2 regions of the Ramlibacter algicola genome follow, and region 1 is predicted to be linked to the other one. Evidence: riboswitches for the same ligand, from Rfam matches in the RefSeq annotation. Region 1 holds a riboswitch; the other holds the start of a gene.
The links. A riboswitch is a leader RNA that binds a small molecule or an ion and turns the genes downstream of it on or off. The one in region 1 is predicted to bind S-adenosylhomocysteine.
Positions count from the first base shown of each region.

Region 2: another riboswitch for S-adenosylhomocysteine. It lies ahead of ahcY (adenosylhomocysteinase); the one in region 1 lies ahead of metH (methionine synthase).

Region 1 is NZ_JAEDAO010000001.1:484,190-491,315, reverse strand. It holds gene metH (methionine synthase) at 1-1,455, opposite strand, end outside; S-adenosyl-L-homocysteine riboswitch at 1,487-1,559, opposite strand; gene I8E28_RS02375 (Bug family tripartite tricarboxylate transporter substrate binding protein) at 1,600-2,565, shown strand; gene I8E28_RS02370 (homocysteine S-methyltransferase family protein) at 2,684-3,730, opposite strand; gene recQ (DNA helicase RecQ) at 3,804-5,663, shown strand; gene I8E28_RS02360 (ATP-binding protein) at 5,653-7,126, opposite strand, start outside.
Region 2 is NZ_JAEDAO010000001.1:3,938,384-3,945,509, reverse strand. It holds gene I8E28_RS19350 (peptide chain release factor 3) at 1-387, opposite strand, end outside; gene ligD (non-homologous end-joining DNA ligase) at 465-1,676, shown strand; gene I8E28_RS19340 (RNA-binding protein) at 1,919-2,323, shown strand; gene I8E28_RS19335 (ATP-dependent DNA ligase) at 2,320-3,450, opposite strand; S-adenosyl-L-homocysteine riboswitch at 3,525-3,593, shown strand; gene ahcY (adenosylhomocysteinase) at 3,651-5,087, shown strand; gene I8E28_RS19325 (TlyA family RNA methyltransferase) at 5,185-5,937, shown strand; gene metF (methylenetetrahydrofolate reductase [NAD(P)H]) at 5,939-6,769, shown strand; gene I8E28_RS19315 (septal ring lytic transglycosylase RlpA family protein) at 6,769-7,126, shown strand, end outside.

The sequences.
Region 1 (7,126 bases):
CGGCGTGATCAGGCCCGACAGGCCGACGATGTCCGCGCCCTCGACCTTGGCCTTGGCCAGGATCTCGTGGCACGGGACCATCACGCCCATGTTCACCACCTCGAAGTTGTTGCACTGGAGGACGACGGTGACGATGTTCTTGCCGATGTCGTGCACGTCGCCCTTGACCGTGGCGATGACGATCTTGCCCTTGGCCTTGACGTCCTGGCCCGCCGCCTCCTGCTGCTTCTTCTCTTCCTCGATGTAGGGAATGAGGTGGGCGACGGCCTGCTTCATCACGCGGGCCGACTTCACCACCTGCGGCAGGAACATCTTGCCCTGGCCGAACAGGTCGCCCACGATGTTCATCCCGTCCATCAGCGGGCCCTCGATGACGTGCAGCGGGCGGCCCTTGGCGGCCAGCACCTTCTGGTACATCTCCTCGGTGTCGGGAACGATGTGGTCGGTGATGCCGTGCACCAGCGCGTGCGCCAGCCGCTGCTCCACCGGCAGCTGGCGCCATTCGTTCTTCTTGCCTTCGTCCTTGGCAGCGCCCTTGGCGCTCTCCGCGATCTCCACCAGCCGCTCGCCCGCGTCCTTGCGGCGATTGAGCACGACGTCCTCGACGCGCTCGCGCAGCGTGGGTTCGACGTCGTCGTAGACGCCCACCATGCCGGCGTTGACGATGCCCATGTCCATGCCCGCCTTGATCGCGTGGTACAGGAACACGGTGTGGATCGCCTCGCGCACCGGGTCGTTGCCACGGAACGAGAAGCTCACGTTCGACACCCCGCCGCTCACCTTCGCGCCGGGCAGGTTCTGCTTGATCCAGGTCGTCGCGTTGATGAAGTCGACGGCGTAGTTGTCGTGCTCCTCGATGCCGGTGGCGATCGCGAAGATGTTGGGGTCGAAGATGATGTCCTCGGGCGGGAAGTCCACTTCGTCGACCAACATGCGGTAGGCGCGCTCGCAGATCCGGATCTTGCGTTCGTAGCTGTCGGCCTGGCCCTGCTCGTCGAACGCCATCACGACGGCCGCGGCGCCATACCGCTTGACCAGCGTGGCCTGCCGCTTGAACTCGGCTTCGCCTTCCTTCAGCGAGATCGAGTTCACGATGCCCTTGCCCTGCAGGCAACGCAGGCCGGCCTCGATCACCTCCCACTTGGAGCTGTCGACCATGACCGGCACGCGCGCGATGTCGGGCTCGCTGGCGATCAGGTTGAGGAAACGCACCATGGCCGCCTTGCTGTCCAGCATGGCTTCGTCCATGTTGACGTCGATGACCTGGGCGCCGTTCTCGACCTGCTGGCGCGCGACCGCCAATGCCTCTTCGAACTGGCCGGCCAGGATCAGCCGCGCGAACGCTTTCGATCCGGTGACGTTGGTGCGCTCGCCGACGTTGACGAACAGCGAACCGGGGCCGATCGAGACGGGCTCGAGGCCGGCGAGTTTCAGCGGGGGAACGGGAGAAGTCATCAGCTCACCTGGATGCATGCGGCGGGGCCGCGATCGGTGAGCGTCGTTGGGATCCCGAGCCTGACGCCGGCATGGAAACCGGCGCTGCAACGCCCCTCGGGATGCGTCATTTTACCGACAGCCCACCGGTCGCAGAATCGCAGCATGACGTCCCGCCGTTCCCTGCTCACCGCCGCGCTGGCCGCGGCCGCCCTGCCCAGCTTCGCGCAATCCGCCGACAAGGCCCCGTTTCGCATCCTGGTCGGCTTCCCGCCGGGCGGCGGCACGGACGCGATCGCGCGCACGCTGGGCGAGAAGCTCAAGGACCTGCTGGGCCAGCCGGTGCTGGTCGACAACCGCGCGGGCGCGGGTGGCCAGATCGCCGCGCAGGCGCTGAAGGCGGCGCAGCCCGACGGGCACACCGTGTTCCTGTCGCACGACCACACGATCTCGATCCTGCCGCTGGTGACGAAGAGCCCCGGCTTCGATCCCGCGCGCGACTTCGTCGCCGTCGCCGGCTTCGCCACCTTCGTGAATGCGCTGGCGCTGTCGGGCGGCACGCCTGCACGGACGATGCAGGAGTACGTCGCCTGGGTGCGCAGCCAGGGCGGCAAGGGCAACGTGGGCGTTCCCGCACCGGCGTCGGTGCCCGAGTTCCTCGTCAAGGTGATCGGGCAAAAGTGGAAGCTGGACCTGCAGGCCGCGCCCTACCGCGGCAGCGCGCCGATGATGGCCGACATGCTGGGCAACCAGATCGGCGCCGGCATCGGCTCGATTCCCGACTTCATCGAGAACCACAGGGCCGGCAAGATCCGCGTCGTCGCGGTGATGGGAACGGACCGCCAGGCTGCCGTGCCGGACGCGCCGACCTTCTCCGAGCTGGGCCTGCCCGGCTTCGAGGACGTGCCGTACTACGGCCTGTTCGCGCCCGCGAGCACGCCGCAAGCCACCATCGACCGTATCGGCGAGGCCGTGGCGAAGGCGATCGCGATGCCCGACGTGCGCGAGAAGCTCACTGCGACGGGCCTCACCGTCGGCCACATGCCAGCGCAGCAACTGGCAGCGCGCGAACGTGCCTACAGCGCGGCGTGGGCGAAGATCATCCAGGCGAGCGGCTTCCGGCCGCAATGACTGCGTCGTCCCCGCGGCGGCGGGGACCCATCGCTTCCCTTGCACGCCCGAGTCGGTGGACGCGGTGGATTCCCGCCTGCGCGGGAATGACGAATCCGCCGCCGCGCGGACGACGGGACTACGCCGCTTCCTTGTAGAAGAACTGCTTCTGCGTCGAGCGCGCCGCCAGCGGCGACACCGCTTCGCGGATCGCGCCGATGTGCTCGGGCGTCGTGCCGCAGCAGCCGCCGACGATGTTCACCAGGCCCTCGGCCGCGAACTCGCGCAGCAGGCGTGAGGTGACCTCGGGCGTCTCGTCGAAGCCGGTCTCGCTCATGGGATTGGGCAGGCCGGCATTGGGGTAGCAGCTGATGAAGGTGTCGGGCGCGGCCTTCGCCAGTTCCTGGATGTACGGGCGCATCAGCGCCGCGCCCAGCGCGCAGTTCAGGCCGACGGCCAGGGGACGCGCGTGCCGCACGCTGTACCAGAACGCGGTGACGGTCTGGCCGCTGAGCACGCGGCCGGAGGCGTCGGTGACGGTGCCGCTGATGACGAGCGGCAGGCGCTCGCCGGTGGCGTCGAACACTTCCTCGATCGCGAACAGCGCGGCCTTGGCGTTGAGCGTGTCGAAAATCGTTTCGACCAGCAGCAGGTCGGCGCCGCCTTCGACAAGGCCTTCCACCTGCTCCTTGTACGCGGCACGCAGCTGTTCGAAGTCGACGTTGCGCGCACCGGGGTCGTTGACGTCGGGGCTGATGCTGGCCGTGCGCGGCGTCGGGCCGAGCGCGCCAGCGACGAAGCGCGGCTTGTCGGGCGTCGAGAACTTGTCGGCGGCCTGGCGCGCGATGCGCGCGGCAGCGACGTTCATCTCGCGCGCCAGGTGGCCCAGGCCGTAATCGTCCTGCGCCAGCGAGTTGGCGCCGAAGGTGTTGGTCTCGATCATGTCGGCGCCGGCCGCGAGGTAGCCCTCGTGGATGTCGCGGATCACGTCGGGGCGCGTCAGCACCAGCAGGTCGCCGTTGTTCTTCAGGTCCCTGGGGTGGTCCTTCAGGCGCTCGCCGCGGTAGTCGGCCTCGGTCAGCTTGAAGCGCTGGATCATGGTCCCCATCGCGCCATCCAGGACGAGGATGTGCTGCTCCAGCAGCTGCGGCAGCTGCTGGCCACGGGTGTAGGGGATCGGCTTCATGGGGGAGGAATCGTCAACGGGCGGGTCCACGGATTGTAGGGATGCACCGTTGCAGGCAGGCCGAGCAGGGAGAATGCGCGCCTTGTCCTCCACCGCCCAGTCCATCCTCCACGACGTCTTCGGCTACGAGCGCTTTCGCGGCGCCCAGGCCGACATCGTCGGCCACGTCATCGGCGGCGGCGACGCGCTGGTGCTCATGCCCACCGGCGGCGGCAAGTCGCTGTGCTACCAGGTGCCCGCCATCGCGCGGCAGCACGCGGGCCAGGGCACCGCCATCGTCGTCTCGCCCCTGATCGCGCTGATGCACGACCAGGTCGGCGCGCTGCACGAAGCAGGCGTCGAGGCCGCGTTCCTCAACTCGTCGCTGTCGCTGGACGAAGCCTCGGCCGTCGAAGGCCGCCTGCTGCGCGGCGAGCTGACGCTGCTGTACGCGGCGCCCGAACGCGTCACCACCCCGCGCTTCCTGGCCCAGCTGGACAAGCTCGCCGCCAAGGGCAAGCTGTCGCTGTTCGCGATCGACGAGGCGCACTGCGTCAGCCAATGGGGCCACGACTTCCGGCCCGAGTACCGCCAGCTCGCGGTGCTGCATGAGCGCTACCCGCAGGTGCCGCGCATCGCGCTCACCGCCACGGCCGACGACCTCACGCGCGCCGACATCGTCGAGCGCTTGCAGCTGCAGGACGCGCGCCAGTTCGTCAGCAGCTTCGACCGCCCCAACATCCGCTACCGCATCGTCGAGAAGAAGGACCCGTCGGCGCAACTGCTGCGGTTCATCGAGGATGAACATGCGGGCGACGCCGGCATCGTCTACTGCCAGTCGCGCAAGCGCGTCGAGGACACCGCGCAGATGCTGGTCGACCGCGGCGTCGACGCCTTGCCGTACCACGCCGGGCTGGATGCGAGCGTGCGGCAGAAGAACCAGGACCGCTTCCTGCGTGACGAGGGGCTTGTGATGGTGGCCACCATCGCGTTCGGCATGGGCATCGACAAGCCCGACGTGCGCTTCGTCGCCCACCTGGACATGCCCAAGAACATCGAGGGCTACTACCAGGAGACCGGGCGCGCGGGACGCGACGGGTTGCCGGCGCAGGCGTGGATGGCCTACGGGCTGCAGGACGTCGTCAACCAGCGGCGCATGATCGACGAGAGCCCGGCGGGCGACGAGTTCAAGCAGGTGATGCGCGGCAAGCTGGATGCGCTGCTGGTGCTGGCGGAAGCGTCGGATTGCCGTCGCGTGCGGCTCCTCGGCTACTTCGGCGAACAGTCGCAGCCTTGCGGCAATTGCGACAACTGCCTGTCGCCGCCGCAACTGTGGGACGGCACGGACGCCGCGCGCAAGCTGCTGTCCACCGTCTACCGCGTGCGCCAGGCCAGCGGGATCGGCTTCGGGGCCGGGCACGTGATGGACATCGTGCGCGGCAAGGTGACGGACAAGGTGACGCAGTACGCGCACGACAAGGTGTCGACCTTCGGCGTTGGCGCGCAGTACAGCGAACAGCAGTTGCGCGGCGTGCTGCGGCAACTCGTCGCGACCGGCGCTGTAGGGGTCGATCCGGAGGCGTTCAACACGCTGCACCTTACCGACGCGTCGCGCGCGGTGCTCAAGGGCGAGCAGCAGGTGCTGCTGCGCGAGTCGATCTCGCAGCCGTCGTCACGCCGGCGCACGAGCGGCCGCACCGCCGCTGCGCCGGTTGCAGCCGCAGGGTTGACGGCGGAGGGCCAGGCGCGCTTCGCGGCGCTGAAGGCCTGGCGCGCCGAAGTGGCGCGGGCGCACAACCTGCCCGCGTACGTGATCTTTCATGACGCCACGCTGGCGGCGATTGCAGCGGCAGCGCCGTCGTCGATCGGCGACCTCGAAGGCATCAGCGGCATTGGCGCGCGCAAGCTGGAGGCTTATGGCGAGGACGTGCTGCGGGTGGTGGCTAGTGCGTGAACCCCATCGGCCGCGCTTCGCGGACCTCGGGCTTGATGCGGTGCTCGGCTTCCAGCTGCTCCAGGAAATCGTCGGGCCCGAAGTCGTCGGATGCCAGGATCTCCACCTGCCGCTTGACGGCGGCGAAGTCACCCGGGCACAACTGGTCCAGCTTCGCCAGCCTTGAACCCATGGCGGCCGTCAGTTGCGCTGCGTCGCCGCCCAGCGCCTCGGTGACGAACATCGTCTCGCGCTGCTCCGTCGTGAGTGCCTTGAAGCGGATCTTGAAGGTGAAGCGGCGCAGCGCGGCCTGGTCGATGCGATCGAGCAGGTTGGTGGTGCACACGAAGATGCCGGCGAAGCGCTCCATGCCCTGCAACATCTCGTTGACTTCGGTGACTTCGTAGGTGCGTTGCGCGCCGCGGCGGTCCTGCAGGAAGCTGTCGGCTTCGTCGAGCAGCAGCACCGCGCGTTCGGTCTCGGCCTCGCGGAACATGGCGGCCATGTTCTGCTCGGTCTCGCCGACGAACTTGCTCATGAGGTCGCTGGCCTGCTTGATCAACAGCGGGCGGTCCAGCGACTTCGCGATGTGCTCGGCCAGCGCCGTCTTGCCGGTGCCGGGCGGCCCGTAGAAGCACAGCGTGCCGTGGCCGCGCGCGCGCAGTGCCTCGACGATGCGCGGCACCTCGAAGCGGCTCTCGACGTTCAGCATCGCCAGGTCGTAGGTCGTGACGCTCGGCCGCTGCGCCGCGGCCGCGCGGTTGCCCAGCGCCTGGTCGGCATTACGCAACTGGCGCTCCATCAGGTCTTCGAAGGCGGCCTGCGGCCCCGCCGCGAGGCCGGCGAAGCGCACCGCGGTGCGGATCTGCGCCGGCGTCAGCCCCTTGCGTTCGGTGAGCTTGGCCACGAACGCGTCGGACACCGGCACGCCGTCGACCGCCTTGCGCACCAGCGCCTCGCGTGCGCCGGGCGGCGGCGACTTGAGTTCCAGGTGGTAGGCGAAGCGGCGCCGGAACGCGGGATCGATCTGCTCGATGCGGTTGGTGACCCACAGCGTGGGCACCGGGTTCGATTCGAGGATCTGGTTCACCCAGGCCTTGCCGCTCACGCTGCCGGTGGCCGGCACGGCGACCTGCTCGGCGCGCGCCATCAGCTGCGCGGCTTCAGTGCTGATCGGCGGGAACACGTCCTCGACTTCGTCGAACAGCAGCGCCGAGCGCGCGCTGCCCTTGAGGAACACCTGCGCGATCTGCAGCGAGCGGTAGCGGTCGCGCCCGGACAGCGAGTTGCCGTCGCGGTCGGCGTATTCGACCTCGAACAACTCCAGCCCCGCGGCCTGCGCGACCACCTTCGCGAGTTCGGTCTTGCCGGTGCCGGGCGGGCCATAGAGCAGCACGTTCACGCCCGGCTCCTTGCGTTCGACCGCGTTGCGCAACAGCGCCGACAGCACGCCGGCGTCTTCCTCCACGAACGCGAAATCCGAC
Region 2 (7,126 bases), 3.5 Mb from region 1:
GACCTCGATCAGCCGCCGCGTCTGTGCTTCGACGCCATTGGCCGCGTCGATCACCATCAGTGCCGAGTCGACCGCGGTCAGCACGCGGTAGGTGTCTTCCGAGAAGTCCTTGTGGCCGGGCGTGTCGAGCAGGTTGATGACGTGGTCGCGGTAGACCATCTGCATCACCGACGAGGCGACCGAGATGCCGCGCTGCTTCTCGATTTCCATCCAGTCCGAGGTCGCGTGGCGCGACGCCTTGCGGCCCTTCACCGCGCCCGCGATCTGGATCGCGCCGGAGAACAGCAGCAGCTTTTCCGTCAGCGTGGTCTTGCCCGCGTCGGGGTGGGAAATGATGGCGAAGGTGCGGCGGCGCCGGGTTTCGGCGGCGTAGGGCGAGGCGGACACGGGGAGGGGACTTTCGATGAGCTGCAAAGCGTTGCAGCCGACCCCGAATTGTCGCTGAACGCGGTAGTGTCCCAGCCATGGCGGGCAAGGACAGCGGCGTCGTGCTGCAGGTGGACGGCCACGAGGTGGCCGTCAGCAACCCGGACAAGGTGCTGTTCCCGGAGGCGGGGCTGACCAAGCTCGACCTCGTCCACTACTACCTCGAGGTCGCCGAGGGGGCGCTGCGCGGCGCCGGCGGGCGGCCCTGCATCCTGGTGCGCTATCCGCACGGGATCGGCGGCGAGTTCTTCTTCCAGAAGCGCGCGCCGGAGCACCGGCCGGAGTGGATCGAGGTCTCGACCATCCACTTTCCTTCCGGCCGCAGCGCCGAGGAGGTCGTGCCGCGCGGTGGCGCGACGCTCGCGTGGATGGCCAACCTCGGCTGCATCGAACTGCATCCGCATCCGGTGCGCGCGGACGACCTGGACCATCCCGACGAGCTGCGGGTCGACCTCGACCCGGTGCCCGGCGTCGAGTGGCCGCAGATCGTGCAGGTCGCGCAGCTGGCGCGCGAAGTCCTGGCGGAGCAGGGGCTGGTGGGCTGGCCGAAGACGTCTGGTTCCCGAGGCATGCACCTGGTTGTACGCATCGTGTCGCATTGGACGTTCGACGAGGTGCGGCGCGCGGCGCTGGCGCTCGCGCGCGAGGTCGAGCGCCGCGCGCCGGATCTCGCGACCGCGGCGTGGTGGAAGGAAGAGCGGCGCGGGGTGTTCGTCGACTACAACCAGAACGCCAAGGACCGCACGGTCGCGTCCGCGTATTCGGTGCGGCCCAAGCCCGATGCGCGGGTGTCGACGCCGCTGACGTGGGACGAGCTGCCGCTGTGCAATCCGGCCGACTTCACGCTGCTGACGGTACCGGCGCGGTTGAAGGCCATGGGCGATCCCCACGCGGGCATCGACGATGCGCCGGGGTCCATCGAGTCGCTGCTCGAGTTGTCGGCGAAGCACGAGCGCGATGGGCAGGGCGACGCGCCGTGGCCGCCGCACTACCGCAAGCAGGCCGGCGAACCGCGCCGCGCGCCGCCATCGACCCGCACGAAGAAGCCGGTGGTCGAAATCGCCCGCGCCGATCGCGAGGACGAAGCCGTCGCGGCGGCGGAGCAGTGGAAGCAGAAGCACCCGAAGGCCGCGTCGCACCTGCAGCCCGCCGACGTGCTGGTCGACCGCATGCGCGGCAGCTCGTCGCTGTGGTATCGCGTGCGCATCAATCTCGAGCACGTGCCGCCCAGGGACCGGCCGGGCAAGTAGGTTCCGCTCGCTGGCGCTCGCGGGCCTCCAACGCAGAGGACGCAGGGAAAGGAGAGAGAGGACGCAGAGAATTTCCGGATTGGATTCCTCTTCGTCCTCTCTTTCCTCTGTGTCCTCTGCGTCGAGTTGGAAGGGGAAGCGAAGCGCCCCGCCCTCGCGGATGACAACCGGTTACCTCCTGCAGCGCCTGCACGTTGACGCGCGTGCCGCCGAGGCGCACAAGGAACGCCAGGAGACATGCCATGAAAGACTTCCACCTGGAACGCAAGATGATGTCGCTGCTCGGCGACTTCTATCCCACCGGCCACCTGTTCGTGATGGTGCCCACGGAGGCCGACGCGCGGCGCGCGGAGGACCTGCTGTGCGGCGACGGGCAGGACTGCACCGGGGTGCACCTGCTGCGGCCGGCCGACGTGCTCGACGTGCTGCACCTGTTCGAGCACCGCGACATCGCGCTGCCGTCGGTCGGCTTCGAGGAGCACACGGTGCGGCATTTCGCCGAGCTCGCGCGCGAAGGCCACCACGCGCTGCTGCTGCCGGCGCGCAACGCGAAGGCTTGCGAGCACCTGATGGAAGTGTTGCGCGGCGTGCCGGTGTCGTCGGCGGTGTACTACCGCCGCTTCGTCATCGAGGAACTCGTCGCCTAGCCTCTGGCCCCTTCTCGGCCCAACGCGGACCCGTCTTTCTGCCGCGCAGGCTCCGGAGCGAAGACCTGCTTCAGCTCGAACGGCGTCGCCACTTCGAGCTGGTCGTAGCGGCACTCGGCCGCGGGCTTGTCGTCGCGCCAGCGCAGGAAGGTGGTCGCATGGCGGAAGCGGCGGCCCTGCAGGTGGTCGTACTTCACTTCGCACACGCGCTCGGGGCGCAGCGGCTCCCACGCGAGGTCCTTGGCGCCGCTCCAGCGGCTCTTCGCACCCGGCATGCGGTCGGCGTCGCCGACGCTGGCCTGCGCCCACTCGCGCCAGGGATGGTCGGCCATCGCGTTCTCGCGCATCGGCGCGAGTTCCTCCACCAGTTCGCGGCGGCGCGCCATCGTGAACGACGACGTCACGCCCACGTGCTGCAATTGCCCGGACTCGTCGTACAGCCCGAGCAACAGCGAGCCGACCGCATCCTGCGTGTCCTTGTACCAACGGAACCCCGCGACCACGCAGTCGACGGTGCGCGCGTGCTTGATCTTGAACATCGTGCGCTTGCCCGGCTGGTACTTCGCATCGACGGGCTTGGCCATCACGCCGTCGAGCCCGGCGCCTTCGAAGCGCTGCAGCCAGTCCTGCGCCAGCGCGCGATCGGTCGTCACGGGCGTCAGGCGCAGCGGCGGCTTCGCGGACTTGAGCAGGCTTTCGAGGCGCTGGCGGCGCTCCTGCTGCGGCAGGTCCATCACCGACTTGCCGCCGGCGGCGAGCAGGTCGAAGGCGACGAAGCCGGCCGGCGTTTCCTTCGCCAGCTTGCCGATGCGCGAGGCCGCCGGATGGATGCGCTGCTGCAGCGCGTCGAAGTCCAGGCCCTGCGGACCCGCGACCACGATCTCGCCGTCGAGGATGCAGCCCTTGGGCAACTGCTCGGCCAGCACCTTCTCCAGCTCGGGGAAGTAGCGGTTGAGCGCCTTCAGGTCGCGGCTCTGGATGCGCACGCCGGTCGTGTCGCGGAAGACGATGGCGCGAAAGCCATCCCACTTGGGCTCGAAGAGAAAGCCCTCCGCCTCGGGCAGCGCTTCGGCGATCTTGGCCAGCATGGGATCGATGGGGGAGGTGAACAGGGATTCGGTGGCCATCCGGCGGTTGTACCGCACGCCGTGCGCAGCCGGGGACGGAGCGGCTCGACGGGAACCCTTCCGTATAATCGCCGCCATCCGAGGAGCGTTGCAGCGCCGCACGGCGTGAGGCTCGGAAACCTTCGCAACGACGCTCACCCACTGTCCACGTGTGGTGAGTCCGCGCCGGCAGTGGCTGACACCATCGAACTGGAGCCACCATGAACGCCGTTCTCAAGAACACCGCGACGCAGGATTGCGTCATCGCCGACCTGTCGCTCGCCGACTGGGGCCGCAAGGAAATCAAGATCGCCGAGACCGAGATGCCGGGCCTGATGGCGATCCGCGAGGAATACGCCAGGAGCCAGCCCCTGAAGGGCGCGCGCATCACCGGCTCGCTGCACATGACGATCCAGACCGCGGTGCTGATCGAGACGCTGCAGGCGCTGGGCGCGCAGGTGCGCTGGGCCTCGTGCAACATCTTCTCCACCCAGGACCACGCCGCCGCGGCCATCGCCGCTGCCGGCACGCCGGTGTTCGCCGTCAAGGGCGAGACGCTGGAAGAGTACTGGGACTACACGCACCGCATCTTCGACTTCGGCGCCAAGGGCACCGACGGCGAAGGCCCGAACATGATCCTGGACGACGGCGGCGACGCGACGCTGCTGATGCACCTGGGCCAGCGCTGCGAGCAGGACCTGTCGCTGATCGACACGCACTCGTCGGAAGAGGAGCGCATCCTCCACGCGGCGATCCGCAGGAAGCTCAAGGAAGACCCGACCTGGTACTCGCGCAAGGCGAAGGAAATCCTCGGCGTGACCGAGGAAACCACGACCGGCGTGCACCGCCTGATCGACATGGCCAACAAGGGCCTGCTGAAGTTCCGCGCGATCAACGTCAACGACTCCGTCACCAAGAGCAAGTTCGACAACCTGTACGGCTGCCGCGAGTCGCTGGTCGACGGCATCAAGCGCGCAACTGACGTCATGGTGGCCGGCAAGGTCGCGCTGGTGGCCGGCTACGGCGACGTGGGCAAGGGCTCGGCGCAGGCGCTGCGCGCGCTGTCGGCGCAGGTGTGGGTCACCGAGATCGACCCGATCAACGCCCTGCAGGCCGCGATGGAAGGCTACCGCGTGGTGACGATGGAGTACGCCGCCGACAAGGCCGACATCTTCGTGACCGCCACCGGCAACCGCGACGTCATCACCTACGCCCACATGGCGAAGATGAAGGACCAGGCGATCGTCTGCAACATCGGCCACTTCGACAACGAGATCGACGTCGCGTCGCTCGAGAAGAAGTGCCAGTGGGAAGAGATCAAGCCGCAGGTCGACCACGTCATCTTCGAGGACGGCAAGCGCATCATCCTGCTGGCCAAGGGCCGCCTCGTGAACCTAGGCTGCGGCACCGGCCACCCCAGCTACGTGATGTCCTCGTCCTTCGCCAACCAGACGCTGGCGCAGATCGAGCTGTTCACCAAGCCGGACGAGTACGAAGTCGGCAAGGTGTACGTGCTGCCCAAGCACCTCGACGAGAAGGTCGCCCGCCTGCAGCTGTCCAAGCTGCGCGCCGAGCTGACCGAGCTCACCGAGGAGCAGGCGGCGTACATCGGCGTGAAGAAGACCGGGCCGTACAAGCCCGACACGTACCGGTATTGATGAACCCGTCGTCCCCGCGGAGGCGGGGACCCATCGCTTCCATCCGATGGCGGGAGCGGTGGATTCCCGCCTCCGCGGGAATGACGAGATTCCCACCATGCGTGCCGACCAACTCCTCGTCGAACGCGGCCTCGCGGCCACGCGCTCGCAGGCGCAGCGGCTCATCGCCGCGGGCTTGCGCTGGCATGACGGGCGGGCGTGGCGCGACGTCGCCAAGAACGGCGACGAGGTGCCCGAAGCGGCGCAACTCGAACTGCGCGACGACGCCGAGACGCGCTACGTCTCGCGCGGCGGCCTGAAGCTGGAAGGCGCGCTCGACCAGGCGCGGCTCGATGTGACCGGCTGGCGCTGCCTCGACGTGGGCCAGTCCACCGGCGGCTTCACCGACGTTCTCCTGCAGCGCGGTGCGGCGAAGGTGGCCGGCGTGGACGTCGGCCACGGCCAGTTGCACGAGCGCTTGCGTGGCGACGCGCGGGTCGTGTGCATCGAGAAGTGCAACGCGCGCTCGCTCGATGCCGGCGTGCTGGCGACCGCGGGTGTCGAAGCAGGCTTCGACCTCGCCGTCGGCGACCTGTCCTTCATCTCGCTCACGCTGGTGCTGCCGGCCGTGGCGCCCTTGCTGCACGCGGGCGGCAGACTGCTCATGCTGGCCAAGCCCCAGTTCGAGTTGCAGCCCGGCCAGCTCGGCAAGGGTGGCATCGTGCGGGACGAGGCGCTGTATCCGGTGGTGGAGCAGCGCCTGCGCGCGGCGTGCGAGGCCAGTGGCCTGGCGGTGGACGGCTGGTTCGACAGCCCCATCCGCGGCGGCGACGGCAACCGCGAATTCTTCCTCCTGGCGACCAGGACATGACATGACGACCGTTCCGATCAGCCTCGAATTCTTCCCGCCCAAGACCCCGGAAGGGGCCGAGAAGCTGCGCGCCGCGCGCCAGAAGCTGTACGCGCTGGAGCCCGAGTTCTGCTCGGTGACGTTCGGTGCCGGCGGCTCGACGCAGGAAGGCACGCTGCTCGCCGTGCGGGAGATCATGGGTGAGGGCGTCTCCGCGGCGCCGCACCTGTCCTGCATCGGGCAGACGCGCGACAGCCTCCGCGAGCGGCTGGCGGCGTACGCGGCCGCGGGCGTGACGCGCATCGTCGCCCTGCGCGGCGACCTGCCCAGCGGGTACGGCCTGGGCGGCGAGTTCCGCTACGCCAGCGAACTCGTCGCCTTCATCCGCAGCGAGACGGGGCGCCAGTTCCGCATCGAAGTGGCGGCGTATCCCGAAGTGCACCCGCAGGCGAAGTCACCGGACGCCGACCTGCAGGCTTTCATCGCGAAGGTGGAAGCGGGCGCCGACGCCGGCATCACGCAGTACTTCTTCAACCCCGATGCGTACCTGCGCTACACCGACGAATTGCGCAAGCGCGGCGTCGACGTGCCGGTGGTGCCGGGGATCATGCCGATCACCAGCTCGAGCCAGCTGCTGCGCTTCTCGGACGCTTGCGGTGCCGAGGTGCCGCGCTGGATCCGCCTGCGGCTGCAGGCGTTCGGCGACGACAGCGCGTCGATCAAGGCGTTCGGCCTCGACGTGGTCAGCGAGCTGTGCGAACGGCTGGTGGCCGCGGGCGCGCCGGCGCTGCACTTCTACACGATGAACCAGGCCGCGGCGACGCTCGAGATCTGCCGCCGCCTGGCGCGCTGATGCGGCGCCCGCTGTTGGTGCTCGCCTGCGCCGCCGCTGCCACGTGCTGGGGCGGCGAGATCGACGTCGACAGCGGCTGGGCGCCACCGCAAGCCGCCGCCGATGCGGAGCCGGCCCAGGCTCCGCAGGCCGATGCCCTGCAGGAGCACCGCGGCGTGGCCTCCTGGTACGGCCTCGAGTTCCACGGCCGCCGCACCGCGAGCGGCGAACGCTTCGACATGAACGCGCTGACGGCCGCGCATCCGACGCTGCCCTTCGGCACGCGGGTGCGGGTGCTGAACCCACGCAACGGCCGCAGCATCGAGGTGCGCATCAACGACCGCGGCCCGCACGTGCGCGGTCGCATCATCGACCTGA